Regions from separate parts of the Serratia ureilytica genome, predicted to be linked through region 2. Evidence: riboswitches for the same ligand, from Rfam matches in the RefSeq annotation. Region 2 holds a riboswitch; the other holds the start of a gene.
What was found. A riboswitch is a leader RNA that binds a small molecule or an ion and turns the genes downstream of it on or off. The one in region 2 is predicted to bind fluoride.

Region 1: another riboswitch for fluoride. It lies ahead of crcB (fluoride efflux transporter CrcB); the one in region 2 lies ahead of J0X03_RS11865 (DHH family phosphoesterase).

The regions. Positions count from the first base shown of each region.
Region 1 covers NZ_CP071320.1:3,816,547-3,832,143, forward strand. The annotation lists gene mrdA (peptidoglycan DD-transpeptidase MrdA) at 1-1,738, shown strand, start outside; gene mrdB (peptidoglycan glycosyltransferase MrdB) at 1,747-2,859, shown strand; gene rlpA (endolytic peptidoglycan transglycosylase RlpA) at 2,870-3,955, shown strand; gene dacA (D-alanyl-D-alanine carboxypeptidase DacA) at 4,136-5,347, shown strand; gene ybeD (DUF493 family protein YbeD) at 5,452-5,718, shown strand; gene lipB (lipoyl(octanoyl) transferase LipB) at 5,853-6,521, shown strand; gene lipA (lipoyl synthase) at 6,514-7,479, shown strand; gene tatA (Sec-independent protein translocase subunit TatA) at 7,573-7,788, opposite strand; gene J0X03_RS18065 (diguanylate cyclase) at 8,007-9,074, shown strand; partial or broken gene J0X03_RS18070 (N-acetyltransferase family protein) at 9,076-9,493, opposite strand; fluoride riboswitch at 9,577-9,639, shown strand; gene crcB (fluoride efflux transporter CrcB) at 9,718-10,101, shown strand; gene J0X03_RS18080 (TetR/AcrR family transcriptional regulator) at 10,391-10,987, shown strand; gene J0X03_RS18085 (multidrug effflux MFS transporter) at 10,994-12,184, shown strand; gene cspE (transcription antiterminator/RNA stability regulator CspE) at 12,242-12,451, opposite strand; gene J0X03_RS18095 (M20 peptidase aminoacylase family protein) at 12,797-13,960, shown strand; gene J0X03_RS18100 (LLM class flavin-dependent oxidoreductase) at 14,149-15,474, shown strand; gene J0X03_RS18105 (ABC transporter substrate-binding protein) at 15,501-15,597, shown strand, end outside.
Region 2 covers NZ_CP071320.1:2,556,910-2,572,506, forward strand. The annotation lists gene J0X03_RS11845 (LysR substrate-binding domain-containing protein) at 1-571, shown strand, start outside; gene J0X03_RS11850 (EAL domain-containing protein) at 662-1,201, opposite strand; gene J0X03_RS11855 (hypothetical protein) at 1,159-1,419, opposite strand; gene J0X03_RS11860 (diguanylate cyclase domain-containing protein) at 1,416-3,296, opposite strand; fluoride riboswitch at 3,477-3,552, shown strand; gene J0X03_RS11865 (DHH family phosphoesterase) at 3,593-4,558, shown strand; gene J0X03_RS11870 (adenine nucleotide alpha hydrolase family protein) at 4,562-4,990, shown strand; gene eno (phosphopyruvate hydratase) at 5,007-6,290, shown strand; gene J0X03_RS11880 (MerR family transcriptional regulator) at 6,287-6,694, opposite strand; gene J0X03_RS11885 (NADH:flavin oxidoreductase/NADH oxidase family protein) at 6,765-7,985, shown strand; gene J0X03_RS11890 (diaminobutyrate--2-oxoglutarate transaminase) at 8,491-9,873, shown strand; gene J0X03_RS11895 (pyridoxal phosphate-dependent decarboxylase family protein) at 9,892-11,361, shown strand; gene J0X03_RS11900 (carboxymuconolactone decarboxylase family protein) at 11,440-11,967, opposite strand; gene J0X03_RS11905 (cyclase family protein) at 11,971-13,008, opposite strand; gene J0X03_RS11910 (helix-turn-helix domain-containing protein) at 12,998-13,693, shown strand; gene J0X03_RS11915 (LysR family transcriptional regulator) at 13,762-14,667, shown strand; gene J0X03_RS11920 (TetR/AcrR family transcriptional regulator) at 14,708-15,349, opposite strand; gene J0X03_RS11925 (O-methyltransferase) at 15,443-15,597, shown strand, end outside.

The DNA.
Region 1 (15,597 bases), 1.3 Mb from region 2:
CCGCTCCAACGAAAACCGCATCAAGCTGGTGCCCATCGCGCCCAGCCGCGGCATTATCTACGATCGCAACGGCACTCCGCTGGCGCTCAACCGCACCATTTATCAGCTGGAACTGATGCCGGAAAAGGTCGACGATCTCAAAGCCACGCTGCAGGCGCTGCGCCCGGTGGTCGACTTGACCGATGACGACATCACCAATTTCGAAAAAGAGCGCAAGCGCTCGCGCCGTTTCGTCTCCATTCCGGTGAAAACCGCGCTGACCGAGGTGCAAGTCGCCCGTTTTGCGGTCAATCAGTTCCGCTTCCCGGGTGTGGAAGTGAAAGGCTACCAGCGCCGCTACTACCCCTACGGCTCCGCCCTCACCCACGTCACCGGCTACGTGTCCAAGATCAACGATCGCGACGTCGAGCGACTGGACAAAGACGGCAAACTGGCCAACTACGCCGCCACCCACGATATCGGCAAGCTGGGCATCGAACGCTATTACGAAGACACGCTGCACGGCAAAACCGGCTATGAAGAGGTCGAGGTCAACAACCGCGGCCGGGTGATCCGCCAATTGCACGAACAGCCGCCTTCCGCCGGTCAGGACGTCTACCTGACGCTCGATCTTAACCTGCAGCGCTATATCGAACAGCTGTTGGTCGGCAGCCGCGCCGCGGTGGTGGTGAGCGATCCGCGCACCGGCGCCATCCTGGCGATGGTCTCCAACCCGAGCTACGATCCGAACCTGTTCGTCGACGGCATTTCCAGCAAGGACTATCAGGGGTTGCTGAACGATCCGAATCGCCCGCTGATCAACCGCGCCACCCAGGGGGTCTACCCGCCCGCCTCGACGGTGAAGCCTTATATCGCGGTGTCGGCGCTGAGCGCCGGGGTGATCACCAAAAACACCGTGGTGTTCGATCCCGGCTGGTGGCAATTGCCCGGCTCGGAAAAACGCTTTCGCGACTGGAAGAAATGGGGCCACGGCCGCCTGAACGTCACCAAGGCGCTGGAAGAGTCCGCAGATACCTATTTCTACCAGGTCGCTTATGACATGGGGATCGATCGGCTGTCGACCTGGCTGACCAAATTCGGTTACGGCCAGTACACCGGCATCGATCTGTCCGAAGAGCGCTCCGGCCTGATGCCGACGCGCGAATGGAAGCAGAAACGCTATAAAAAACCGTGGTATCAGGGCGACACCATTCCGGTAGGCATCGGCCAGGGTTACTGGACCGCGACGCCGATCCAGATGGCCAAGGCGCTGAACACCCTGATCAACGACGGCACCGTCAAAACGCCGCACCTGCTGCAGAGCACCCGCATCAACGGCGCGCTGGTGCCGTTCAAACAGGAAGAAAACACGCAGATCGGCGATATTCACTCCGGCTTCTGGGAAATTGCCAAAGACGGCATGTACGGTGTGGCCAACCGTCCGAACGGGACGGCGCGCAAATACTTTGCGGACGCACCTTATAAAGCCGCGGCGAAATCGGGTACCGCACAGGTATTCGGCTATGAAACCTACAACGCCCACAAACTGGCGGAGCACCTGCGCGATCACAAACTGATGACCGCCTTCGCACCGTTCAACAACCCGACGGTGTCGGTCGCCATCATTCTGGAAAACGGCGGCTCCGGTCCGGCGGTGGGGACCATCACCCGCCAGATCCTCGACCACATTCTGCTGGGCGACAACAATACGCAATTGCCAAGCGAGGCCCCGCTGCCGCCTGGCGTAGAAGGTGACTAAGGTAGAACATGACTGAAAGCCAACAAAAAGGCTCGATCTGGACCAAAATCCACATCGACCCGACGTTCCTGCTGCTGATCCTGGCCCTGTTGGTCTACAGCGCCTTCGTGATGTGGAGCGCCAGCGGCCAGGACATCGGCATGATGGAGCGCAAGATCGGGCAGATCGTCATGGGGCTGATCGTGATGGCCGTCATGGCGCAGATCCCGCCGCGCGTGTACGAAAGCTGGGCGCCCTATCTGTATATCTTCTGCGTGATTTTGCTGATCCTGGTGGACGCCTTCGGGCAGATCAGTAAAGGCGCGCAGCGCTGGTTGGATCTCGGCGTAGTGCGCTTCCAGCCGTCGGAAATCGCCAAGATCGCCGTGCCGCTGATGGTGGCGCGCTTTATGAACCGCGACGTCTGCCCGCCTTCGCTGAAAAACACCGCCATCGCGCTGGTGCTGATCTTCCTGCCGACGCTGCTGGTGGCCGCGCAGCCGGATCTGGGCACCTCTATCCTGATCGCCGCTTCCGGCCTGTTCGTACTGTTCCTGTCCGGCATGAGCTGGAAGCTGATCGCCGTCGCCGCCGTCGCGCTGGCGGCCTTCATCCCGGTGCTGTGGTTCTTCCTGATGCACGGCTATCAGCGCGACCGCGTCATGATGCTGCTCGATCCGGAGAGCGACCCGCTCGGCGCCGGTTATCACATCATTCAATCCAAGATCGCCATCGGCTCCGGCGGCCTGTCCGGCAAGGGCTGGCTGCACGGCACCCAGTCTCAGCTGGAGTTTCTGCCGGAGCGCCATACCGACTTTATCTTCGCCGTCCTGGCCGAAGAGCTGGGGCTGATCGGGGTGCTGGTGCTGCTGGCGCTTTACCTGCTGGTGATCATCCGCGGGCTGATGATCGCCGCCAAGGCGCAAACCACCTTTGGCCGCGTCATGGTCGGCGGCTTGATGCTGATTTTGTTCGTTTATGTCTTTGTTAACATCGGTATGGTCAGTGGCATTTTGCCGGTAGTTGGCGTACCTTTGCCTCTGGTCAGTTACGGGGGTTCGGCGCTGATAGTGTTGATGGCCGGTTTCGGCATCATCATGTCGATCCACACGCATCGGAAAATGCTGTCTAAAAGTTTATAAGAGGTGAGTAATGCGTAAGGAATGGCTTTGGATCGGCGTCGCGGCGGTGTTGCTCTCCGCCTGTACCGCCCCGACCACGGAACAGCAAGCCCCTCCGCAGCCGTACAACGGCCCGGTGGTGGAAATCGGCGGCGTCGAGCCTCAATATGAACCCTATAACCCTAATAACATGCAGGATTATAAGGTTAATGGCGATACTTACCGCATCGTAAAAGATCCGCAGAACTTCTCGCAGACCGGCCTGGCGGCCTGGTATGGCGAGGAGGCCAACGGCAACACCACGGCGCTGGGCGAGCAGTTTGACCCCAACGGCCTGACGGCGGCGCATCCGACCCTGCCAATCCCAAGCTATGTGCGCGTCACTAACCTGGCCAACGGCCGTCAGCTGGTGGTGCGCGTCAACGATCGCGGGCCATATACCAAGGGCCGCATCATCGATCTGTCGAAAGCCGCCGCCGACCGCCTCAACCTGTCCAACAACACCAAGGTCAAGGTAGATTTCATCAACGTGGCGCCGGACGGCACGCTGAGCGGCCCCGGCACCATCGGCACCATCGTGGCGAAACAGAGCTACGCCCTGCCGGCGCGCCCGGATCTCGGCTCCAGCGGCATGGGCACCCCTATTCAACAGGAGGCGCCGATCGCCAGCGGCGCGGCGGTGCGCCCGATCGATAACAGCACCCTGCGCACCGACGACAACAGCGCCCCTGCAGCCGGCGGCAATGCCGCCAACGGCCGCAGCGGTTTCCTCGGCGCGCCGAGCGCGGTGCCGGCCGGGGTGCTGGAAGGTTCCGAACCTGAAGTCGCCGCGGTGGCCGCACCGGTCGCGGCTGGCGCGGCGGCTGTCGGCACGGCTGCTGCCGCCTCTTCCGGCGGCTACGTGGTGCAGGTCGGCGCGCTGAGCAGCGCCGAACGCGCCCAGAGCTGGCAACAGAGCCTGAGCCAACAGTTTGGCGTGCCGGGCAAAGTGGCGGCCAACGGCAACGTTTACCGCGTCCAGCTTGGCCCGTTCAGCAGCCGTCAGCAGGCGGCCCAGCTGCAGCAACGCCTGGCGAGCGAAGCGCAACAACAGTCTTTCGTTACTGCTGCACCCTGAGCGTTAAGCCCGGCGGGCATTCACGGCCGATAAGCGGTTATTTAGCTGAAACATTTTCTTGCAGCTAAAAGGGCACTAACCGCAATTAGTCAGATGAATGGGTAATGCCTGCCGGGATCGCATCTGCTATAGTGTGGCTCGTTTTTTAACTTTACTTTCACGGATGTTGTAGTCCCGATCATGAAACAAGTAACTTCTTTTCGCTTAATCAAAAGCATCGCCCTCGGCACCGTTATCGCAATGAGCGCAGCCTCCGTTGCGCACGCCGATGACGTTAACATCAAAACCATGATCCCAGGTGTCCCGCAGATCGATGCGGAAGCGTACATCCTGATTGATTACAACTCCGGCAAGGTGCTGGCCGAGATGAACGCCGATGCGCGTCGCGATCCGGCCAGCCTGACCAAAATGATGACCAGCTACGTCATCGGCCAGGCGCTGAAAGCGGGCAAAATCGGCCAGGACGATCTGGTGACCGTCGGCCAGGACGCCTGGGCGACCGGCAACCCGGTGTTCAAAGGCTCCTCGCTGATGTTCCTGAAGCCGGGCGATCGCGTGCCGGTCTCCAAACTGACCCGCGGCATCAACCTGCAGTCCGGTAACGACGCCTGCGTGGCAATGGCCGACTACGTCGCCGGCAGCCAGGATGCGTTCGTCAACCTGATGAACACCTACGTCAGCAAGCTGGGCCTGCAGAATACCCACTTCCAGACGGTGCACGGCCTGGATGCGCAGGGCCAATACAGCTCGGCGCGCGACATGGCGCTGATCGGCCAGGCGCTGATCCGCGACGTGCCGGAAGAATACGCGATCTACAAAGAAAAAGAGTTCACCTTCAACAATATCCGCCAGATGAACCGCAACGGTCTGCTGTGGGATAACAGCCTGAACGTCGACGGCATCAAAACCGGCCATACCGACGCGGCGGGTTACAACCTGGTGGCTTCGGCGACCGAAGGCCAAATGCGCCTGATCTCCGCCGTGATGGGCGGCCGCACCTACAAAGGCCGTGAAGCCGAAAGCAAGAAACTGCTGACCTGGGGCTTCCGCTTCTTCGAAACCGTGGCGCCGCTGAAAGTCGGTAAAGAGTTCGCCTCCGAGCCGGTCTGGTTCGGCGATGCCGACCGCGTTGAGCTGGGCGTGGACAAAGACGTCTACCTGACCATTCCGCGCGGCCGCATGAAAGACCTGAAGGCCAGCTACGTGCTGAACACGCCGGAAATTCACGCGCCGCTGGCGAAAAACCAGGTGGTGGGCAGCATCAACTTCCAGCTGGACGGCAAAACCATCGACCAGCGTCCGCTGGTGGTGATGAACGAAGTGAAAGAAGGCGGCTTCTTCAGCCGCATCGTGGACTACATCAAACTGATGTTCCACCACTGGTTCGGTTAACGGTTGAAACGGGCGAAATCGTCCCCATATAGTGAATAACACTAACTCCCGCCCCGGCGGGAGTTATACTTTATAGATTAGCTAGCACTCTGGAGCGCACGCACATGCAAAAAACTAAACTGAACGAACTGCTCGAATTCCCTTGCTCGTTTACCTACAAGGTAATGGGCCTGGCGCAGCCTGAGCTGGTTGACCAGGTGGTTGAAGTGGTGCAGCGCCATGCGCCGGGCGATTACAACCCGCAGGTCAAGCCAAGCAGCAAAGGCAACTACCACTCCGTCTCCATCACCATCAACGCCACTCACATCGAGCAGGTCGAAACCCTGTACGAAGAGTTGGGCAACATTGAAATTGTTCGCATGGTGCTGTAATTCCAGCATAAACCCCTGCTTATCAACCCGGGATGGCGCAGCGTCTTCCCGGGTTGCGCATTTTTGGTCAGCGAAAGGCTGGTCGCAGGCCGGAGCGCCCGGTATAATGGCTTTACCACTTCTGTAACCTGACGATGACTCTTTTGCAACCAGACAAGATCATTTTGCGTCAGCTGGGGTTGCAGCCCTACGCGCCTGTATCCCAAGCCATGCATAACTTCACCGACAGTCGTACCGAGACCACGCCGGACGAGCTGTGGCTGGTGCAGCATCACCCGGTGTTCACCCAGGGTCAGGCCGGCAAAGCCGAACACGTGCTGATGCCCGGCGACATCCCGGTTGTCCAGAGCGATCGCGGCGGCCAGGTGACCTACCACGGGCCGGGTCAGCAGGTGATGTACGTGATGGTCGATCTGAAACGCAACAAGGTCGGCGTACGTCAGTTGGTCACGGCGATAGAAGATACGGTTATCAACACTCTCGCCCACTTCCGCCTCGCATCGCGCGCCCGTCCGGATGCGCCCGGCGTGTACGTGGGGGAGCAGAAAATCTGTTCGTTGGGTTTGCGGATCCGCAAAGGCAGCTCATTCCACGGCCTGGCCCTGAATGTGGCAATGGATCTCAGCCCCTTCCAACGCATCAACCCTTGCGGTTACGCCGGTATGCAGATGACGCAGGTCAGCGCGCTGGCGCCCGGCGTTGGCATTGAAGACATACACCCAATCCTGGTACAGGAATTTGTTCATTTACTCGGCTACCAGACGGTCGAGCTTCGTAACTGGAACCTGCACGATTATGAGTAAACCAATTCAGATGGAACGCGGCGTCAAATACCGCGATGCTGACAAAATGGCGCTGATCCCGGTCAAAACGGTGGTCACCGAACGGCAGGAGCTGTTGCGTAAACCCGAGTGGATGAAGATCAAACTGCCTGCCGACTCAACGCGCATTCAGGGCATCAAAGCCGCGATGCGCAAGAACGGCCTGCACTCCGTCTGTGAGGAAGCCTCGTGCCCTAACCTGTCCGAGTGTTTCAACCACGGTACCGCCACCTTTATGATCCTCGGCGCCATCTGCACCCGCCGCTGCCCGTTCTGCGACGTGGCCCACGGCCGCCCGATCGCGCCGGACGCCAACGAGCCGGAAAAGCTGGCGCAAACCATCGCCGACATGGCGCTGCGTTACGTGGTGATCACCTCGGTTGACCGCGACGATCTGCGCGACGGCGGCGCTCAGCACTTTGCCGACTGCATCTCCGCCATCCGCGCCAAAAGCCCGAACATCAAAATTGAAACGCTGGTGCCGGACTTCCGCGGCCGTATGGACCGCGCGCTGGAGATCCTCACCGCCACGCCGCCGGACGTATTCAACCACAACCTGGAAAACGTGCCGCGCGTCTACCGCCAGGTGCGTCCGGGCGCCAACTACGAATGGTCGCTGAAGCTGCTGGAGCGCTTTAAAGAAGCGCACCCGGATATCCCGACCAAATCCGGCCTGATGGTCGGCCTGGGCGAAACCAACGCGGAAATCATTGAAGTGATGCGCGATCTGCGTCGCCACGGCGTGACCATGCTGACGCTGGGTCAGTACCTGCAGCCGAGCCGTCACCACCTGCCGGTGCAGCGCTACGTCAGCCCTGCCGAGTTTGACGAGATGAAAGAAGAAGCGATGGCGATGGGCTTCACCCACGCCGCCTGCGGCCCGTTCGTGCGTTCGTCTTACCACGCCGATCTGCAGGCCAAAGGGATGGAAGTGAAATAACGCGTAATAGTTTGTTACGCTATAGACGGCGGAAACGCCAAAAAACGGATGTCCGCAAGGCATCCGTTTTTTATTGCGCGCAGTCAGACGGGGTTAAACGTCTTTCTTTTCGACGCTCTGCTGAGCGGACTGGCTTTCGGCGGCGTTGTTGCCGGCGGCCGGCGGCGTGCTGTCATCGCCCACGGCTTTTTTAAAGCCTTTCAGCGCCGCGCCAAGATCGGCGCCGAGCGTACGCAGTTTGCTGGTGCCGAACAGTAAAATCACCAACACCGCAATCACCAGAAGTTTGGTAATGCTGATACCTTCCATACTCACCTTCTTATCATAGAGCGCTGCGTGAACAGCGAGAAAAACTGACCTTGCCTGCGAATATTTAGCGACTTTCCTTCGGCTCGCACAACCGCAACATGTAACAGAGTGAGATCGGTCGCAGTAATGCCACAGGGCCTCTGGACGTGAATCCCAGACTATTCTTAGTTTATCACCCGCATGATACGCTGCCATGATACTCATCAGGGAGATGCCGGATGTATATTGCCCCACCCATTTTCGATGCCCGAAAATCCGGCCTCAGCTTCGCCAAACGCACCTACCTGCCCCGCGCCGTCGGTCTGGGGCTCGGCTTTATCTGCGTCTGCGCCGCGCTCTACCCCCTGGCTCCGCCCGCGGCGGTCTGGCTATTGCTGGCCTTTCACGGCTTTCTCTGGCCGCATCTCGCCTACCGCCTGGCCCGCCGCGCCAAAGATCCGTTCAAAGCCGAAATTCGCAACCTGTTGATCGACTCCGCTTTCGGCGGCTTCTGGGCGGCGATGATGGCGTTCAACGCGCTGCCCGCCATCGTCATCCTGTCGATGATGAGCATGAATAACATCGCTTCAGCCGGCAAAACGCTGTTTGTAAAAGGATTGGCCATGCAACTGGCCACGGCGGCGTTCACCGCCGCGCTGCTCGGCTTCCCGTTTCACCCGTACAGCACGCCGTTGCAGGTCTATCTGTGCCTGCCGATGATCTACCTTTACCCGACGCTGCTCGGGCTGGTGACTTACCGCACCGCCAAGCGGCTGGCGGAAAAGAAACAGGAGCTGCAGCGCATCAGCACCCGCGATGGGCTGACCGGCTTATACAACCGTCGCCACTGGGAGCATCTGCTGCATCGTCAGTTCGACAGCTGCCGTCGCTACCAGGATAAGGCCACGCTGATCCTGATGGATATCGACCGCTTCAAAACCATCAACGACACCTTCGGCCATGCTTTGGGGGATGAGGCCCTGGCGGCGCTGGCGGAAGAGCTGCTGATCGGCTTGCGTAACGTGGATATCGTCGGGCGCTACGGCGGCGACGAGTTTGGCGCGGTGCTGCCGAACACCAACGCCGAGCAGGCGGAAATCGTCCTGCGACGCATCCAGCAGCGGCTGGATGCGGTCAGCTTCAAAGAGGCGCCGCAGCTGCGGCTGCAGATCAGCGCCGGCATCGCCAACTACCACCCCGCGTTGGGCGGCTATCTGGACTGGCTGAAAGCGGCCGACAGCGCGCTCTATCGGGCGAAGCAAAACGGCCGCAACCGGCTGGAAACGGCAGTGCCGCCAGGGGAGTAACTTACTGACTTAATAACTTGGCAAAATACTTCGGCGCTTCAACAAAGCCTTCACGCAGGTAAAACGCATGGGCCCGCTCGCGGCGACTGTGGCAATGAACCTCCAACCGATCGCAGCCGCGACGGTGCGCCAGCGCCTCTCCCTCCGCCAACAACCGCCGCGCCGCGCGCCCGATCGTCGACGCAAAAATAGCTGATGCGGCCAATGTCGCCGGCCAACGCCAGCTGCGGCAGGAAATGCAGCGACAACACGCCCAGCACCTGCGCCCCGTCCGCCGCCACCAGCAGCGCCTCGTCCGGGTGCGCCAACAGTTGCTGCATGCGCTGCGTCAGAAACGCCTCGGTGCCAGGATAGCCCAACACCGTCATCAATTCGGCGATAGCATGCCGGTCGCCCAGACGCGCCGCTCTGATTTCCATCGGTTTTACCTCGCAGGGGGTCGATACTACAAAATAGACGGCGTTAGGTGTAACATCCATCGGGTACGGTGAAAAAGGCCGTGCGGCACGCTGGAGATGACATTCCTCCCTAACCGCCTTCACAGGCTGATGATGTCTACGTAACCTCTCGGAGAGAGGCGCGTAGCGTTACGCCTGTCCCTTTCCGAGCCCGTGAATTTCTCTGTTTGAAAGGGAGTTGCCCCATGTTGAGTTCTTTACTGGCCGTCTTTATCGGCGGCGGCGTCGGCAGCGTTTTGCGCTGGGCGGTAAGCATGAAAATGAATCCGCTGAACGCCCACATTCCGCTAGGGACGCTGATGGTCAATCTGATCGGCGGTTTTATCATCGGTCTGGCGATGGCGATTTTCACCCGCATGACACACCTGGATCCCACCTGGAAACTGCTGATCACCACCGGCTTCTGCGGCGGCCTGACCACCTTCTCCACCTTTTCGCTGGAGGTGGTGTATCTGATGCAGGACGGCCGCTTCGGCTGGGCATTGGCCAACATGCTGCTTAACCTGGCCGGCTCGCTGGCGATGACGCTGCTGGCCTTCATGCTGGTGATGTGGGTCAACGGGCGCTAAGCCCTTAATGTTTCCTTAATCTTGCATGCGCATAATCTCATCCAGAACTCCTGACTGGATGAGAAATCGCTATGTTTAGCCTGCCGAAAACCACCGCCGAAGCGATCGCCGTTGCGCTGTGCGTGCTGATCGTCGCCGCCTTTATCAACGCCTACCTGTTCGCCTAAACACCTTTTCCCCGCAACGCGCGTTCATCTTGCGTCCTCCCCATCCGTTACACTACAATTGAGAATGAACGTTCACACCCAAAATTGTGAACCCGGCTCACGCGCAGCAAAGGATCGGGCAGATGCTCTCCCCCAACGACAGTAAACAGGCCAAAGTGCAGGCGCGCCGCGATCAGATCGTCGAAGCGGCGAAAACCAGCTTCCGCCGCCACGGCTTCCATGCCGCCAGCATGGCGGAGATTGCCCAGGGCTCGCAGCTCAGCGTCGGGCAAATCTATCGCTATTTCGCCAATAAAGACGCGATTATCGAAGAGATCGTCAATCGCATCATCACCAGCAAGATGCAGCGCCTGGAAAACCTTGGCGATCACATCAACCTGATCGCCGGCACGCTGGCGGCGCGCACGCTGTTTCAGCAACCGGGCGAGAGCGAAACCGATCACATGCTGATGCTGGAAGTGACCGCCGAGGCCACGCGCAACCCGGTGGTGGCCAAACTGCTCAGCGATGCGGAGGCGCGGCTGTTTCGCCACGTGTGCCACAACCTGCAGCGGCTGTATCCCGATTTCAGCGCGGAAGAGATCGCCGCGCGGGTGGAGTTTATCGCCGTCATGAGCGAAGGCACCGGTTACCGTATCCTTACCACGCAAAAAGCCGATGCGTCCCTGCTGCGCGATCTGTATCAGCAGGCCATTTCTCACCTGTTCAGGAAATCTTAATCTCCCATGACCAAACACTTAGCCAGACAACGTCTGGTGTACGCCGTCGTGCTTGGCCTGTTGGCCGCGCTGGGGCCGCTGTGCACCGATCTCTATCTGCCCGCCCTGCCGGAAATGGCGGGCGAGCTGAATACCTCCACCGCCGCCGCGCAGCTCAGCCTGACCGCCGGGCTGCTCGGCCTGGGCGTCGGCCAGCTGATTTTTGGCCCTTACAGCGACAAACTGGGCCGTATGCGCCCGCTGCTGCTGTCGCTGATCCTGCTGCTCGGCGCTTCGCTGTGGTGCGCGCTGGCGCCCACCATTGACCAACTGCTGATCGCCCGCCTGCTCCAGGGCATCGCCGGCGCCGGCGGGGCGGTGATTTCCCGCGCCATTGCTCGCGATCTGTACGCCGGCCACGAGCTGACCCGTTTCTTCGCCCTGCTGATGCTGGTTAACGGCCTGGCGCCGATCGTCGCGCCGGTGCTGGGCGGCGTCATGCTGCAGGTGATGAACTGGCGCGGCATCTTCGGCGTGCTGGCGGCCATCGCCGTGCTGCTGTTCAGCCTGTCGGCGCTGAAGCTGCGCGAATCCCTGCCGGTCGAGCGCCGCAGCCAGGGCGGCATTCTGGCGATGCTGATGTCGCTCGGCGGGTTGCTGACCCAGCGCTATTTCATGGGCCTGTGCCTGACGCAGGGCTTCGTAATGGCCGGCATGTTCGCCTATATCGGCGCTTCGCCTTTCGTCTTGCAGCAGATCTACGGCCTCAGCCCGCAGATGTTCAGCCTGTGCTTCGCCATTAACGGCGTCGGGCTGATCATTGCGGCGCAGCTGGCCAGCCGTCTCAGTTCACGTTGGGGGGAACGCCGGGTATTGAGGGGCGGGTTAACGCTGGCGGCCGTCGCATCGCTGTTGCTGCTGTTGGCCGCCGCGCTGCATGCGCCGCTGGTCGTGTTGCTGGTGCCGCTGTTCTTCTCGGTGGCGGTGATCGGCATCGTCGGCCCGACCGCCTCGTCGCTGGCGATGCAAAGCCAGGGGGACAAAGCCGGCAGCGCGTCGGCCTTGATCGGCGTGTGCATGTTCGCGCTCGGCGCCTGCGCCGTGCCGCTCACCGGGCTGGGCGGCACCTCGGCTCTGTCGATGGCGCTGACCATCGTCGGCTGCTACGCCATCGCCATCCTGCTGTTCAGCCTGTTGGCCCGCCGCAGCGACGCATAACGCGCCCAATAAAAAACCCGCTCAATGAGCGGGTTTTAAGAAATTCAGCTACGCAGCTTAGATAGCAGTAACGTTAGCGGCAGATGGGCCTTTGGCACCGTTCGTGATTTCAAATTCTACACGCTGGCCTTCAGCAAGCGTTTTGAAACCGTTGCTAACGATGGCAGAGAAGTGAACGAAAACGTCCTTGCTACCATCTTCCGGAGTAATGAAACCGAAGCCCTTGGATTCATTAAACCACTTAACGCTACCTTTAATCTTAGACATCAAACTTACCTTTAACGTGAATGAAAGACACAAAACCTGTGTCGATTACAGTACAGCAAGCAGGCAGGATTTTGTCCACCACCGCGATCACAGAAATCCGATAAAGAGTGAAAAAATCCGTGTTGTCCGGTGTAAATGAATGACACCGGTTGCAGTAAGTTACCGTTCCAGGTCAATCCTCTCCCTGCGCCGGCGAACAACGCGCGAACGCCTAAACCTGCCCCTTTCCCCCATCGTTGACGCGCCGTGCAAACACAATCGCTATGAAATATAACCAGATGGTCTTTTTGCTTCGGCGGCCCCTGCACTAGGGTTAGGGTTTATTTCCCACTGTGAGCCAAGCCTATGACCAGCCAGTTGGCAGACAAGATCATCGCCTATCGGCGTGAACTGCACCAAAACCCGGAGCTTTCCAATCACGAATTCGCCACCACCGCCCGCCTGACCCGCTGGCTGCAAGAGGCGGGCATTCGCCTTCTGCCGTTGGCGCTGAAAACCGGCGTCGTGGCGGAGATCGGCAGCGGCCAGGGGCCGATCATCGCGCTGCGCGGCGACATCGACGCCCTGCCGATCGACGAAATCGCCGACGTGCCCTTCAGCTCGCAAAACAGCGGCGTGATGCACGCCTGCGGGCACGACTTTCACACCTCGGTAATGCTCGGCGCCGCACACCTGCTCAAAGCGCGTGAAGCCGAACTGGCGGGCACGGTGCGCATCTTCTTCCAGCCGGCGGAAGAGACCTTCAACGGCGCCCGGCACCTGATCGACGCCGGCGCGCTGGATAACGTCGCGGCGATATTTGGCCTGCACAATGCGCCGGAGCTGCCCACCGGCACCTTCGCAACCCGCGCCGGGCCGTTCTACGCCAACGTCGATCGCTTCCAGATCCGCATCACCGGCAAAGGCGCCCACGCCGCCAAACCGGAACAGGGTGTCGATACCATCGTCACCGCCAGCCAGATCGTCGGCGCGCTGCAAACGCTGCCCAGCCGCAGCTTCAGCTCGCTGGAATCGCTGGTGGTGAGCGTGACGCGCATCGAAGGCGGCAATACCTGGAACGTGCTGCCGCAAACCGTCGAGCTGGAAGGCACGGTGCGCACCCACAGCGATGCGGTGCGCCGCCAGGTGCCGGATAAAATTCGCCAGGTGATCGACGGCGTTGCCGCCGCGCTCGGCGCGCAGGCCGAACTCCACTGGCAGCCGGGGCCGCCGGCGGTGATCAACGACGCCCATTGGGCGGCGTTCAGCAAAACCGTCGCCGCCGAGGCCGGCTACCGGGTCGAAGAGGCGGAGCTGCAGATGGGCGGCGAGGATTTCGCGCTGTATCTGCATCACGTGCCGGGCGCGTTCGTCAGCATCGGCTCCGCCAGCGAATTCGGCCTGCACCATCCGCGTTTCAATCCCGATGAGCGCGCCCTCTTTCCTGCCGCCCACTATTTTTCGCTGCTGGCGGAGCGCACGCTGCAGCAATTAACCCCCGCAGCGAAAAAAGCCCTCAGCAACGCCTGAATAACGTGAAATAGTATTTCCCCGACGCCGCTGATGCCGCGCCGGGGATTATTATTTTCGCTCGCCGTGATATTTGCAGTTTTCAACATTTGAATATGCTGTTTTGTTGTTTTACATCCCGCCAGCGCTCATCAATAGTGGACGCATCAGACACCGCGCGCCTTTCGGCGCATGACAGGATAATCACGATGAGCGACAACGCGAATAATCAACGGCAATTACGGCTGGGCGCCATTCTGCACGGCGCATCGGGAAATATGTCCGCCTGGCGCCACCCGGACGCCACCGCCGACGCCAGCATCAACCTCGAATTTAATATCGCCTCGGCGAAAAAAGCCGAACAAGGGAAATTCGATTTCGTCTTCGTCGCCGATGGCTTATATATCAACGAAAAGTCCATTCCGCATTTTCTTAACCGTTTCGAGCCGTTGACCTTATTGGCCGCGCTGTCCGCCGCCACCGACAAAATTGGCCTGGTGGGCACGCTCTCCACATCCTACAGCGATCCGTTCACCGTCGCCCGCCAGTTCGCCAGCCTCGATCACCTGAGCAACGGCCGCGCGGGCTGGAACGTGGTGACGTCGCCGCTGGAAGGTTCGGCCAAAAACTTCTCGCGCGCCGAACACCCGGAGCACAGCCTGCGTTACCGCATCGCCGGCGAGTTTCTCGACGTCGCCAAAGGACTGTGGGACTCCTGGGAGGACGATGCCTTCGTGCGCAATAAGGCCAGCGGCGAATTTTTCCGCGCCGGGAAACTGCACACCCTCAATCATCAGGGGGAGTTCTTCTCGGTGCAGGGGCCGTTGAACATCGGCCGCACGCCGCAGGGCCGCCCGATCCTGTTCCAGGCCGGCGCCTCCGAAGACGGCAAACGGCTGGCGGCCAAGCACGCCGATGCGATCTTCACCCATCACGACACGCTGGAGCAGGCGCAGGATTTCTACCAGGACGTGAAGCGGCAGCTGGTGGAACAGGGGCGCGAACCGGACGACCTGCGCATCTTCCAGGGCGTGAGCGTGATCGTCGGCGACGACGATGCGGACGTCGAGCGCCAGTACCAAGAGACCGCCCGTCTGGTCAGCATCGAGAACGCCCTCAACTACCTGGGCCGCTACTTCGAACATTACGACTTTTCCCGCCATCCGTTGGACGCGCCCTTCCCGGACATCGGCGATCTGGGGCAAAACAGCTTCCGCAGCACCACCGACGCCATCAAGCGCAACGCCCGCGAGCGTAACCTCACGCTGCGCCAGGTGGCGCTGGAGGCCGCCTCGCCGCGCCCGGTGTTCAGCGGCACGCCGGAAGCGGTGGCGGACGGCCTGCAACGCTGGTTCGACGGCGAAGCCGCCGACGGCTTCATCATCAGCGGCGGTACGCCCAACGCCTTCGGGCACTTCGTCGATCGGGTGGTGCCCGTCCTGCAACGGCGCGGCCTGTTCCGCCAGGCGTACCACGGCGATACGCTGCGCGAGCACCTGGGCCTGAAACGTCCGTTGAACAGATTCACCCAATAATAAGATCGTTTTCAGGGATACCCGCTATGCAGAAAACCGTTACCGCCGCTCTCGTGGCGGCCTTGCTGAGCCTGACCGGCGCCGCGCAGGCGGGCACCGGCATCGATTTGCAGGCCAATGAAA
Region 2 (15,597 bases):
GCCGACGTTCACCATGCACTGGCTGATGCCGAAGCTGGCGGCATTCAATGAGCGTCATCCGGGGGTCGCGATTGATATCACCACCGGCATCGGCGCCGTCGATCGCAATACGCCGTTTGACGTGGCGATCCGGCGCGATCCCGCGCACTTCTCCGGGCTGAAAGCGCTCCCTTTCCTGCAGGAAGACAGCCTGCTGGTCTGCAGCCAGAGCTATTTGCACGCCAGACCGGTCATTGCGCCGGACACGCTTGGCGAGCATACCGCCATCCGCATCCGCGCCCGGGAAGATTTGTGGCGCAGCTGGCTGAATGCTTATCCGACGGCGCTGGACGCTTCGCCGCCGCCGCTCACGCTCGATCATACCTTCGCCGCCATTCAGGCGGCCGAAGACGGCCTGGGGCTGGCCGTTGTGCCTTATTTGTTCTGCGCCAAACACCTGTCGTCAGGCCGACTGGTGTCGCCTTTCCCGACGCTGACCATCCGAACCGGCGTCTATTCTCTGCTGCTGCGCGACCGGGACGATGACGTCGTGAGAACATTCGCCGCCTGGCTGCGCACTTACCAGGCCTGACCGGGTGACGACATTGACGGACAGTCATGGCCTGCGCCTGGGTGAGAATCGCCGGCGATTTCCGGTTGGCGCGCCATGAGCGGCGCTGCCTCAGGCATTTCGCCGCTGCTGCCCGTGAATGTCGACGAGCGCGCACAGCTTTTCCAACGTCACCGCCGGTGAAAAATAGAAGCCCTGTACGACATCGCACCGATACTCGGTCAGGTAGTGGAGCGACTCCAGGTCTTCCACCCCTTCCGCCAAGACTTCATAGTTGAGTTTATGCAGCATATCGATGATGCTTTGCACGATGATGCGGCTTTCCGCATCGCTCTTCAGCAGTCTTATCAGGGAGGTGTCCAGTTTGACGACGTCGGCGGGGATATGGCGCAGATAGTTTAAATTGCTGTAGCCGGCGCCGAAATCATCCAGCGCGATGCGATGCCCGTTGGCCTTGAGCGCATGCAGACAGGCCAACGCCGCGCTGCTTTCCTGAATGCGTTGCGACTCCAGGCACTCTATCTCAATGTCCCCCGCCTGCAGCCCGCGCCGGGTGATGGCTTCATTCAACCGCGCCGCAAAGTGCCGCTCGGCCAGATTGCCGGCCGTCACGTTGATCGAGATGGGAAACGCGATCCCCGCTTCACGCATTCGATCTCCTCGAACCCGACGTCAATGTGCTCGCGGATCCAAATCTTGCGCGTTCCGTGCAGGTAAATGAGGCAGCCCTCGGCCTGTAACATCTTGCAGGTGATCGTCAGCACCTGATGGATCGCGTCGTCATGGCCGGCGCCCAACCCCGCCAGCGCATCGATGGCCGCCAGGCGCTCGTCTTCGTTCTTACTGAGATGTCGTAAACATTGGCTCATAGCTCACAGATGGCGTAAGTGCCTTTGCCGGCGGATTTCGCCTGATACATCGCGCCGTCGGCGCTGGCCAGCAGCATTTCCGGCGTCACGTCCCCACTCGCAGAGATAGCGGCGCCAATGCTGGCGGACAGGCAGACCTTCTGCTGACCGATCTGCGAAATACCGGCCAGCTCCGCCAACACCTTTTCGCAAAACGCGCTGACCTCAGGCCGCGGCGCTGTCAGCGGCCACAGGATCACCGTGAATTCGTCACCGGCCAGACGCGAGACGCTATGGCGCTCGCCGGCGCAAGCGCTGAGCAATTTGGCGAACGTCTTCAGGATCAGATCGCCAAAGTCATGGCCGTAACTGTCGTTCATGCCCTTAAAACCATCGAGATCGATGAACAACAGGGCCATCTGCCGCTGATGACAGCAGACTTGCAACGTGCCCGACAACCGGCGCAGAAATGCGCGTCGGTTGGTCAACCCGGTCAGCATGTCGTGCGTGGCGTCATATTCCAATCGTTGCTGCAGCCGCTTCAACTCGGTGATATCCATGGAGAGAATGTAAAAGCCCTGAGCCTCGCACGGCACCAGCGTGGTATGGATCATCAGCAGCCCCTGCTGGGTCTGCAATTCGTTTTCGAAGCTGACCATTTCGCCCGCCAAAGCCCGCGCGATCATCGGCCGGGCCATCTGATACACGCTTTCCCCCATGAACTCGCGCACCGTCATGCCCTGCAGGCTAGCCTCTTCCAGACCAAACCAGGTCTTATAGGCGCTATTGGCGAACAGGTAGCGTTCATTGGCGTCGATCTGGCTGATTAACGCCGGCATATTGTCGGTAATGGCGCGCAGGCGTTCTTTTTCCGCACTGAGCTGAGATTCGGCGAGCACCCGGGTTTCTATCTCTTCGTTAAGCTGTTTGACCACCACGTTAAGCTCATGCGTACGAATTTCGACGCGTTCTTCCAGCTCATGCTGCAAGGCATACAGGTCGGCCTCCGCCGCCTTGCGCTCGCTGATATCGACGATGACCGAGATGAAATGATCCGGCTTGCCGTTCGGCAGCCGATTCAGCGCCACCGTCAGTTCCACCCATACGATCGTGCCATCGGCGCGGAAATAGCGTTTCTCCAGCGAGTAGGTGTCGATCTCGTTTCTCAGCAACTGCTGCAGTTTTTCCAGATCGGTGTTGAGATCGAGCGGATAGGTAATGTCCTGAAAGGTGCGATCCATCAGCTCGCGCTCGGAGTATTGCAGCATTTCACAGATGCGCGGATTGACCCGCAGCCAATACCCCTGCAGCGAAACCAGCGCCATGCCCACCGCCGCCTGAGAGAAAGTCTGTTCGAATAACGCCTCCGTGCGCTGCAGATCGGATTTCAGGTTTTCGGTATAGACGTTGCGTTCGATGCTCTGCAGATACTCTTCCACCACCGCGGCGAAGTCACGCAGGTCGGCCAGTTTATCTTGAGGAAACGACTGCGGGTGGCTGTCGATAATGCATAGCGTGCCGAGCGGCAACCCGTCGAGGGACAGCAGCTGTTGCCCGACGTAGAAGCCGATGCGCGGGCCACCGACCACCAGTGGGTTATCGAAAAAGCGCGGATCCTGCGCGGTATCGGGCACCACCAGCGCTTCGCGTTGCAGGATGGCATGGCCGCAGAACGAGATGTTGCGCGGCGTTTCCCGGACATCCAGGCCATAACGTGATAAAAACCATTGACGATCGCGGTCGATCAGTGACACCAGCGCAATGGTGACGCCGAAATATTTCGCAGCCAGCCGCGTGATGCGATCCAGCTTTTCTACTGAGTTCGAATCAAGCACGTTCAGCGAATCCAATACCGACAGGCGTTCGGCTTCGTTTTCGGGGAAGCATGGCTCGAGCATGTTGACTCCCATTGTGACACCCACGGATCCGATGCAGCCGGCCGGCGTGATTCCGTTCAGCCTATCCGTCGGTTAGCGGCAAATATCCTTGTCCATCATAGACTCACTCAGTATCAATCCGATTATGCATTCTCGCCAGCTTTGCCGGGCGTTGCGTTTGCCACCGCGCTGCGCTACAGTCGTTCACAAGGTGATGGTGTTCCACCTTTCCCAACCGCCGCGTTCGCTCGAACCGGATGATGACGCCTGATATACAACTTCGCTTTATTTTTTAGGCAGGTATGTCAGGAGTCGCTATGAATGAAATCTCACGTATTACCCCTTTTCCGTCCCAGCCTGATCTCGCCGTGCGGGAAATGCCGCTGTACGTTTTCGGCCATAAAAATCCCGACAGCGACAGTATCTGCAGCGCGCTGGTGGTCGCGGACTGGCTCAATCACCTCGGCAAACCGGCCGTCGCTTTCCGCCTTGGCGAATTGACGCCGGAAACCCGCTACATACTGGCCGCCGCCGGCGTACAGGCGCCTGCGCTGCTGACAGACGATCTCCGTGACCGCAAAGTCTGGCTGGTGGATTTTACCGACGTCGAACAAGGGCCGGCCTCATTGCCCGACAGCGATGTGGTCGGCGTTATCGATCATCACCGGCTGGGCACCTTGATCACCCGCAACCCGCCCGATGTCTGGATCCGCGCCGTTGGCTGTTGCGCCACCGTGATCCTGTCCATACTGACGTCAGATACGCCGATGCCGCTTTCTTCCGCCCAGGCCACGCTGCTGCTGGGCGCGATTTTGAGCGATACCGTTGCGCTGAGCGCACCGACCACCACCGAACAGGATCGGGTGGCGGTCGCGCGGTTATGCGCAATCTCTCACGTTGACTATGACGCCTTCACCGCCGGATTGCTTGCCGCCAAAACCGATCTTTCGAGGCAATCCGCCCCGCAGTTGCTGCACCGTGACGCCAAGAATTACCGCATCCATAGCGTCTCGCTGCTGCTGTCGCAGATAGAAGTGCGGGCTATGAGCGATATCGATCCGCTGTTGCCCGCGCTGCAACAGGCGCTCGAGCAGGCTAAGCAGGAGGCCGGGCTGGAGATGGCCGCGCTGCTGGTTACCGATATCACCCGCCACCGCTCTACCCTGTATTTCTCGTCGAACCGGGTGCTGGCCATTCGGCAGGTGTCGCTGCCCGGCATGACGAGCCGGAAAAAAGAGGTTTTACCGTGGTTAACCCTACAGATTGCTAACGCAGGGAGATAAGTCATGCCGCTCTATCAACATGCTTTACTGCTGGTGCAGGATGAACGCGACGGCCGGCTGCTGTTGCGCCACGCCGAACGCCTCAATCAGCAGATGAATACGCGCATTACCGTGGCGCACATCAGCGCCGACTATGCCGAGCTGGACTACCTCAGCGATGCACAAACCAAAGATCGCCAGTCCAGCGAGGAGATCGCCGCCAAAGCCATGCTCAGCCGCCTGGTGGAAGACTGCTCAATCCCCCTGGAGGTGCGCGCAATGGTCAGCATCCATCGCTTCAAAGACGTTGAAACCCTGATTGCCCGTGAAGGCGTCGATCTGTTGCTGCTTGGCCATCAGAACCGACCATTCGGCGTCTTTGCCTCCTTCGGCTTCGAGTTCGTTAACCATTTGTCGATCGACGTGCTGATAAAGCACGTGCCTACTCCCTAGAATGAGGTGATCATCCATGAGCTATGAAATTGAAAACGTAACCGCCAGAGAGATCCTAGATTCGCGCGGCAATCCCACCGTCGAAGTTGAAATGACTGCGGCGGGCGTCGTAGCACGGGCTTCGGTTCCCTCCGGCGCCAGCACCGGTTCGCGCGAGGCAGTGGAACACCGCGACGGCGATCCGCACCGTTACGGCGGCAAAGGCGTATTGGAGGCGGTGCACAGCGTCAAAACGGCGATCAACGAGGCGCTGCGCGGGGTGGATGTGCGCCAACAAGAGGAGATAGACCGCCGGCTGATCGCGCTGGACGGCAGCGAGAACAAGAGCCGATTGGGAGCCAACGCCCTGCTTGGCGTTTCTTTGGCGGCCGCCCGCCTCGCGGCGAAATTGTCGCAGCTGCCGCTGTATCGTTATCTGGGCGGTATCGGCGCCAACCTGCTGCCGGTGCCCTGCATGAATATCATCAACGGCGGCGTGCATGCCCGCTGGCAAGGCGCGGACTTTCAGGAGTTTATGATAGCGCCGCTGGGCGCGCCGTCGCTGCGCGAGGCCGTGCGCTGGGGCAGTGAAGTTTATCAGGCGCTGCGCCAAATCCTGTTGGAAAAAGGCCTGTCGGTCGGCGTCGGCGACGAAGGTGGTTTCGCGCCGGCGGTTGCCTCGAACCGGCAACCGCTGGAGCTGATCGTGCAGGCGATAGAGAAAGCCGGTTATCAACCGGGAGACGATATCGCCATTTGCATGGACCCGGCCTCGAGTGAATTCTATGCCAACGGCAAATACCGCCTGCGCAGCGAAAACGCTGAGCTGGATGCCGAACAGATGACGGCCTATTACCAGCGGCTGGTGCAAGATTTTCCCATCGTGCTGATTGAAGACGGTTTGGCCGAGGACGACTGGGCGGGCTGGCGCATTCTCAGCGACGCCCTGGGCGATCAGGTGGAACTGGTCGGTGACGATCTGTTCGTCACCAACGTGAAATACATCCAGCGCGGGATTGATGAAAGATTGGCCAATGCGGCGCTGATCAAGCTGAACCAGATTGGCACGCTGAGCGAAACTTTCGCCGCCGTGCAGCTTTGCCAGGCAAATGGCTGGGGCGCCTTTATCTCACACCGCAGCGGCGAAACCGTCGACAGCTTTATCGCCGATATGACGGTTGCGATGCGAGCCGGCCATGTGAAAACCGGCGCGCCGTGCCGCGGCGAGCGGATCGAAAAATACAATCAGCTGATGCGCATCGAAGACCAATTGGGCAGCGCGGCGGTATATGCCGGACGCGCCGCCTTTAAACACCGTTAATCTTTGCAGGCCGGCCACGCACCGGCCTGTTTTTCATTTTTTGCGCGGCATAATCCCGCCACGCCGGATTCCAACAGAATACGCCGCGTCGCCATCAACGTCTCACGCTGCTCGTTCAGCGTCGCCATCATCCGTTCGATTTCCGCCAGCCGGCTGTCGACGCCTTGCATCAACCCATCCTGATAGGCGCTGCCCTGCAGCGCCAATACCCCGCGGATCGCCTGCAGCGAGAACCCCAGATTCTGGCCGATTTGGATCAGGTGCAGCCGCTCCAACGCGCTTTCGCTATACACCCGATATCCGTTAACGCCGCGCACCGCTTTGGGCAGCAGACCCTGCTGTTCGTAGTAACGTATCGCCGAGGCGGCCATGCCGGCGCGTTCCGCCAACTCTCCGATTTTCATGCCCTATTGACCTTAAAGTTAACTTTAAACCTAGTATAGCGCCATTCCCCCTGCGACAGGAACGTACCCGATGTTTACCCCGCTGATTCTGCCCAACGGCAGCCGCTTACCCAACCGTTTGGCCAAAGCCGCGTTGGAAGAAAATCTGGCCGATGAAGGCCAACTGCCCGGCCCCGCACTATGGCGTCTGTATCGCCACTGGGGTATCGGCGGCGCCGGCCTCATCATCACCGGCAACGTGATGATCGACGGACGCGCCATGACCGGCCCCGGCGGCGTGGTGCTGGAACAGGATACGCCGCTCGAGGCGTTCAAAACCTGGGCGGCGGCCTCGCGCCAGGAAGGCGCGCAGGTATGGATGCAGCTCAGCCACCCGGGCCGTCAGGTGATGGCCAACATGGGCGGCAACGCCTGGGCGCCCTCCGCCATCCCGATGGCGATGGGCAAGTACAGCAAGGCGTTCGCGCAGCCGGAGGCCATGAGCGAAACGCAGATTACCGAGGTGATCGCCCGCTGCGCCGCCAGCGCGCACGCCGCCGAAAAGGCCGGGTTTACCGGCGTGCAGATCCACGCGGCGCACGGCTACCTGATCTCCCAGTTTTTGTCGCCGTTGGCCAACCAGCGCAGCGATCGTTGGGGGGGCGAACTGGCGAATCGCGCCCGTCTGCTGCTGGAGGTGGTGCGCGCGGTGCGCCAGCGTGTCTCGCCAGACTTTTGCGTGGCGGTGAAGCTCAATTCAGCCGATTTTCAGCGCGGCGGCTTTTCGCCGGACGAGGCCCGACAGGTATTGTTGATGCTCAACGAACTGCCGGTCGATCTGGTGGAGTTGTCGGGCGGGAGTTATGAAAGCCCGGCGATGCAGGGGGAAGCCGCAGACGACAGCACCCTGGCGCGCGAAGCCTATTTTCTGACCTTCGCCCGCGATCTCGCCGCAGTAGCGCGCATGCCGGTGATGACCACCGGCGGCATCGCCCGCCCGTCGGTGGCGCAACGGGTGCTGAACAGCGGCGTCGCGGTGGTCGGCATCGCCACCGCCATGGCGGAAATTCCCGATCTGCCGCGCCGCTGGCAAACCGGTGAAGCCCCTCATGCGCTGCCCGCACCGGTAAAATGGCGCGACAAAACGCTGACGCTGCTCGCCCGCATGGCGCTGATCAAGCGCCGCATGCACGCTCTGAGCCGCGATCGGACGCGCAACGTGCGCTACTCCCCGCTGTGGTCGCTGCTCATCGATCGGTGGCGCACCCGCCGCACTCTGCGGCGCTATCATGCCTGGTTACGGCAACGTTAATGACCGCGGCGCCGGCAGACACGCCGGCGCCGCACAAAAATCCCGCTGTTTTGATCGCGCTACGTAAAATCTGCAAGAAATCACCACTCTGGATACTGCGCTTTTAACGCTCGACTGCTTATATTCATCACAAATTTTGTGTATATAACCGCTATAGGACTTAAGGTGGTGAATAGATGAAAATAAGCCGCTATTTTCTATTTATGTTATTAATCGGAAATTCACCTTAATAATAAATGCATTAAAGAAGCAGCCAAAGGAAAGCAGAAAAGGATTTTTACGCAATGTTAAAGAAATGTTGTTTTTTGCCGGCAAAACCAACGGTCAACAAATCAACAACATATTGATGAGCCTAAGAAAAAACTAAACAATTCAAAACAAAATCGGCTATTGAGTCCCAGGCGAAAAAGCCATATATTGGTCGCGCTTTTCACAAGGCAGTTACTTTTCTAATTCATTAATTCAATCGTTGCGTCTTGAGACCTTCGGTTGTAGGAGAGATATGATGACGGATAAAGTCCGTATTGATACTTTAGTTGCAAACTCATTAAACGGAAACAATGAAACCTATTTGGCGCGTCAAGCCGAATTTGAGTCGAATGTTAGGAGTTATCCGCGCAAATTGCCGTTGGCAATTGCGAAAGCCCAGGGCGTTTGGATCACTGATGTTGAGAATAATCAATATCTTGATTGCCTGGCCGGGGCGGGAACGTTGGCTCTTGGACATAATCACCCCGACGTCCTGCAAAGCATCCAAAATGTCATTACCAGCGGCTTGCCGTTACATACTCTCGATCTCACGACCCCGTTGAAAGATCGTTTCTCCGACTACCTGCTCTCTCTGTTGCCGGGCGAAGGCAAAGGGTACTGCCTGCAGTTCTGCGGCCCGTCCGGCGCCGATGCGGTGGAAGCCGCGCTGAAGCTGGCGAAAAAACACACTGGCCGTTCCGGCGTGATCAGCTTCTCCGGCGGCTACCACGGCATGACCCACGGCGCGCTGTCGGTCACCGGCAACCTGTCGCCGAAAGCGGCCATCAACGGCATGATGCCGGAAGTGCAATTCATGCCTTATCCGCATGAATACCGCTGCCCGCTGGGCATCGGCGGCGAAGCCGGCGTCAAGGCGCTGACCTACTACTTCGATAATCTGATTAACGACGTGGAAAGCGGCGTGCGTAAACCGGCGGCGGTGATCCTGGAAGCCGTTCAGGGCGAAGGCGGGGTTAACCCGGCCCCGGCCGAGTGGCTGCAGCGCATTCGCAAAGTGACGCAGGAACACGGCATTCTGCTGATCATCGACGAAGTTCAGGCCGGTTTCGCCCGTACGGGCAAGCTGTTCGCCTTCGAACACGCCGGCATCGAGCCGGACATCATCGTGATGTCGAAAGCGGTCGGCGGCGGCTTGCCGCTCGCGGTGCTGGGCATCAAAAAAGAGTTCGATGCCTGGGAACCGGGCCACCACACCGGCACCTTCCGCGGCAACCAGCTGGCGATGGCCACCGGCCTGACCACCCTGCAGTACCTGAAGGAGCATAAGGTCGCCGACAAAGTGGCCGCTCAAGGCGAATGGCTCAAAGGCAAGCTGGCCGAGCTGCAGAAACGTTATCCGGTGATCGGTCACGTCCGCGGTCTGGGCCTGATGATCGGCATCGAGATCGTCAAGCCGAACGAAGCGCAGGATCACATGGGCTGCTACCCGGCCGATGGCGAGCTGTCCGCGCTGCTGCAGAAAAAATGCTTCGAATCCGGCTTGATCCTGGAGCGCGGCGGGCGCAACGGCTGTGTGCTGCGCCTGTTGCCTTCCCTGCTGATCACCAATGATGAGCTGGGTATTTTCCTGGATAAATTTGAGCAGGCGCTGTTGGCCGCCGGCGTCAAGCCAGTCTGATTGGAGCGAATGACCGCGATGTCCAAGTTAAACCCGATTCTGGCTTCCTCGGCGCACAGCGCCGAGGCTTACCGCCAGGCGATCGCACAGAGCAGTGAAGCCGTCGTGCAGTGGCTGCAACAGCCCGAGATGTATCAGGGCAAAAGCGTTGCCGAACTGCGCGAGCGCATCCAGCTCGACTTTACCCCGCAAGGCCTGGGCAACCAGGCGGCGATCGAGCGCGCCATCGAGTACTTTTTGAAAGACAGCCTGTCGGTGCACCACCCGCAGTGCGTGGCGCACCTGCACTGCCCGAGCCTGGTGATTAGCCAGGCCGCTGAAGTGCTGATCAACGCCACCAACCAGAGCATGGATTCCTGGGATCAGAGCCCGTCGGCCACGCTGATCGAAATGAAGCTGATCGAGTGGCTGCGCGCCCAGGTCGGTTACCAGCCCGGCGACGCCGGGGTGTTCACCAGCGGCGGCACCCAGAGCAACCTGATGGGGCTGATGCTGGCGCGCGATGCATTCTTCGCGCGTCAGGGCCACTCCGTGCAACAGGACGGTCTGGTGGGCGATCTGCGCAAGCTGAAAGTGTTCTGTTCTGAAAACGCCCACTTCTCGGTGCAGAAGAACATGGCGCTGATGGGCCTCGGCTACCAGTCCGTCACGCTGGTGAAAACCGATCGCTTCGCCCGCATGGACGTGAACGATCTGGCGGAAAAACTGGCGCAGGCCAAGGCTAACGGCGAGCAGGTGATGGCGATCGTCGCCACCGCCGGCACCACCGATGCCGGCGCGATCGACCCGCTGCGCGATATCGCGCGGCTGGCGGCGGAGCAGAAAATTTGGGTGCACGTGGATGCGGCCTGGGGCGGCGCGCTGCTGCTCTCCGAGCAGTACCGCGACTACCTGGACGGCCTGGAGCTGGTGGACTCCATCACCCTGGACTTCCATAAGCAGTTCTTCCAGACCATCAGCTGCGGCGCCTTCCTGCTGAAAGACGAGCGCCACTACGAGCTGATGCGCTATCAGGCGGCCTACCTGAACTCCGAATTCGACGAAGCGCAAGGCGTGCCGAACCTGGTCTCCAAATCGCTGCAGACCACCCGCCGCTTCGATGCATTGAAGCTGTGGATGGGGCTGGAAGCGCTGGGGCAGAAGCAGTATGCCGAGATCATCGATCATGGCGTCTCGCTGGCGCAACAGGTGGCGCGTTACATCGCCGATCAGGAATCGCTGGAACTGGTGATGCAGCCGCAGCTGGCCAGCGTGCTGTTCCGCTACCGTCCGGCGCAGCTGGCGGCGAACGGCGACGCGGCCGTCGCGCTGTTTAACCAGCGTATCGGTGACGCCTTGCTGGAATCGGGCCGCGCCAACGTCGGCGTGACCGAGTTCGATGGCGTAACCTGCCTGAAGATGACGCTGCTGAACCCGATCGTCACGCTGGAAGACATCAAGCTGTTGCTGGCATTGGTCGAGAAAACCGCGCAGCAGCTGCCGGCGTAACCCTCTGCCATTGCACATTAAAAGCCGATAACCTGGGGTTATCGGCTTTTTTATCGCGCTCACGCCGGGCGTGCGCACTCAATCCGTTGACATGTTTTCCCAGGACGTCGCTTGATCGTCCAGATCGATTTCCAGCGTTTCCAAAAAGCGCGCCGTCATCATGTAGTGCCCAATCATTAATGACAGCTCAGCCAGTTGAACCTCATCGTAATAGTGCCTGACCGCGTGAAATGTGTCGGCAGAGACCTTCACCTGTTTCACGCATTCATCGACAAAATGCAAGATGGCGACCCCTCTAGCGTCGATGCCCACACCCTGCTCTATTTTTTCTATGTCGTCATCGTGCCACCCCGCAAGGATCGCCAGTGGGTAGTGTTGCATGCGTTCATAAGCGCTGCCGCTCAACGCGCCAACCCTTAATATGATCATTTCCCGATCTTTATCGCACAGTCGCCCGGCAGGAAAGGAAGCCCCCAGGGACAGATATCCCTGCGCCGAACGGCTGGTTTTCAACAGCCCCAGCGTAAGGTTGGCGGGGAAACGGGCATATTGCTGCTGCTGTTCAGCCGTTAATTCACTCACCGTCGGCAGTTTTATTCTGGCCATCGTTTATTCTCCTGCGCGTTCATCGATAATTGCAACCGGCCGTGCCCAGCCGGCGGATGCCTTATAAACCTTGACCGGCAGGCTGATCACGTTAAATCCACAGGGCGGCAGCAATTCAAGATTGCACAGTTTTTCAATCTGGCAATAAGGATATTGACTGCCGGCATAATGCCCTTCCCAAATAAGCGAAACATCGCCGCTTTGTTCAAATTTGGTGCGCGTATGGCTGAATGGCGCGTCCCAGCTCCAGGCATCGGTGCCGACCACCCTGACGCCGCGCTCGGTAAGATACAGCGTCGCTTCACGGCCCATGCCGCAACCGCGATGAATGAAATCTTCGCTGCCGTAACGCCCGCCGGCCGCCGTGTTGACCAGGACGATATCGCCGGCGGTGATATGATGGCCGATCTTCGCTAATTCACGCTCAATATCATGCGCAGTGGCCACATAACCGTCGGGAAAATGGCGAAAATCCAATTTGACGCCAGGGCCGATACACCATTCCAACGGTATTTCATCAATGGTTTTTGACGCCGATCCGTCATCCATATGTGAATGGTAGTGATAAGGGGCGTCCATATGCGTCCCAGCATGGGTGCTCATGCGGACAAACTCCACCGCCCAGCCCTCCTGACGCGGCAGCTCCCGGGGATCCAGGCCGGGAAATGATTCCGCCAGCTGCAACGCTCCGCGCTTGTTATCAACATACTCGATTTCCGGCAGAAAACTTTCCGGATCGGAGGCGATCCCGCTCATCAGCGGCACCGAAAGATCAATGATTTTGCCGTACATAAGGTTACCTTTATCCAGGGGAATGACCTGCCCAGAGTAAGCTTTCCCCATAGAATAGAAATGCCGATTATCAGACAACTTATTGTTATAATAGGAAGGCGCAGCCATGAGCGGACAGGAAGGCGTCATGAAACCGTCAGAATTGACCGGGGAAGCCCCAATATCGATTTGGTTCAGAAATAAATCCTGGCCGGCAGGAGCGCAATTCCCTTTACAGGCGTTGCCCTGGGGAAAACTGATGTATTCCATGAAAGGGCTGGTGGAAATAAATATTGAGAGCAATATTTATTTATCCACGCCGGAATATGCCATTTGGCTTCCCGTTAATACCGAACATGAATCCGTCGCAAAGAGTGCAATTGATTATGTCATTCTTCATGTCAGTCCCCCACTATGCCAATTCTTACCGAACAAACCGCAAACCCTGCGGCTGAATAAGGTCGTCAAAGCGGTGCTGGCCGATTTTTCAGAAAGGCGTATTGGCTATCCGCGCACGCCTCAGGACCAGACGTTGGTTACCGCGTTGCTTGAGCAGCTGGCGCTGTCGGAGCGTTTTGACAGCTATCTGCCGCTCGGCAGCGACGACGTTATCAAGATCATGACCGAAAAGATGAGCGCCGCGCCGCACGATCTCAACACGCTGGCACAATGGTCGGGCATGCTGGGCTTGAGTGAGCGTACGCTGTCTCGGCGATTTCTCGCCGCTACCGGCATCTCTTTCAATGAATGGAAGCTGAGAAGCAAAACCCTCATGGCGATGAGGCTGTTGCAGGAAGGGAAAGCCGTCAAATATGTCGCCTCTACCCTGGGGTATAACGATCCTTCCGCCTTTATCGCCATGTTCAGACGACAAACGGGCCAGTCTCCCTCTGGTTTTTTAGCGGTAAGTCATGGCACATCGAAAACAGGCTCAGGCATAATGCATGGCGACTGATGCAGCATTAGCACGCACAAACTGCATCGAACGCCTTCCCCCTATTCAGCACGACAGGATGCGCACGCATGACAGACCCTGATTTCAACCTGCTGATCGCGCTCGACGCGCTGCTGACGGCGGGCAGCGTTGCCGGCGCGGCGCGACGTCTCGGTTTAAGCGCCTCGGCGATGAGCCGTACCCTCAGCCGACTGCGCACGGCGACCGGCGATCCCCTGCTGGTGCGTGCCGGCCGTCATATGGTGCTGACGCCCTACGCCGAAACGCTGCGCGAGCGGGCGCGGCACGCGGCGTTCGAAGCGCGCGCTGTGTTGCGTCCGGCGCAGGGAGCATTGGATCCCGCCGCGCTGGATCGTACCTTCACCCTGCGCGCCAACGACGGCTTTGTCGAGGCCTTCGGCCCGGCGCTGATCGCCGCCGCCGCCGAACAGGCGCCGCGAGTGCGGCTGCGCTTTGCGCCCAAGCCGGAGAAAAGCGACCGCCCCCTGCGTGAAGGTCTGGTCGATCTGGAGATAGGCGTACTGGGTGACATGGGCCCGGAAATCCGCCTGCAGGCGCTGTTTCGCGATCGCTTCGTTGGCGTGATGAGAACCACGCATCCGCTGGCGCAACAGCCGGAGATCGGCGCCGCCGACTACGCCGCCTGCGGCCACGTGGTGGCCTCGCGCAGCGGGCGCATCCTCGGGCCGGTAGATGCCGCACTGGCGGAGCTGGGGCTGACGCGCCAGATTGCCGCCGTGGTGCCGAGCTTTCCGGCCGCGCTGGCGGTGGCGCAGGCCTCGAACCTGCTGGCGCTGTTGCCCGCCTCCTTCCTGCAGGCTCAACCGGCCGACGGCCCGCTGCGCGTCTTCGAGCTGCCGGTGAAAACGCCGCCCATTACCGTCTCGCAAATGTGGCACCCGCGTCTGGACGCCGAGGCGGATCACCGTTGGCTGCGGCAGTTGGTGTTGGCCGTTTGTCGCCAATGGGTGTAGACACCGCGCGCAGCAGGTGACAATGTCACCCAATATTCTCTTATGGTGCCGCGCGCGCGTTTAAATCGGCCAGATAAGCGCAGAACATGTCCGCCATCGCATCGGCATAAGACGCGATCTCGGTATCGGTTCGCGGCGTTTCGGAGAATTGCTTGCCCGCCGCCCCCAACGTGCCGACGATCAGATCGCCCGCCAACCGACGAGTGAACGGCGGCACATCAGGCAACGCTTCGCACATGAAAACCTGCACGATACCCTTGCCGGTCGCCTTCACCGCCTGTGCCTCCGGCGCATCTCGGTAAAGCGGCGCCGCATCATTCAACGCTACGCGCATCTGCGCTTCTTCACATTCCGAACGGATAAATGCCTGCGCCAGCAACCGCAGGCGCTCGTACGGCGTTTTCTCGCGGTCGGCCAAAATACGGCTCAGCATATCGGTGGTCTGTCGCCATTCGTCGCTCTGCAAACGAAACAGGATTGCCGCCTTGTTGGGGAAATACTGATAAAGCGACCCGACGCTGACGCCGGCACGTTCAGCCACTCTGGCGGTAGTGAAACGTGCCGCCCCCTCCTGCGCCAAAACCTGAATAGCAGCGGTCAGAATGGCGGAAACCAGTTCGGCAGATCGCGCCTGTTGTGGTTGTTTTCTCGAGGAAATTTGCTTACTGCGGCGTTCAGTCATAGCGGACGGCCAATGCGAATAGAGGAATACGAATAGTTCGTCATATTATAGCGGCATGCGCTAACGCGCTCCATTTACGACAGGAAATTAGCCATGAGTACCCTGACCACTGCCCCCTTAGCGCCGCTGCTAAGCCGCCTGTTTCAACAGGCATCCCGCCGCTCGCCGGCGCTTGCCGCCCTGTTCCGCGACGTGCCGGACGCAGAGCAAAGCCGGCTGATGCAGAGCAAAACCGAGTATCGCGAACT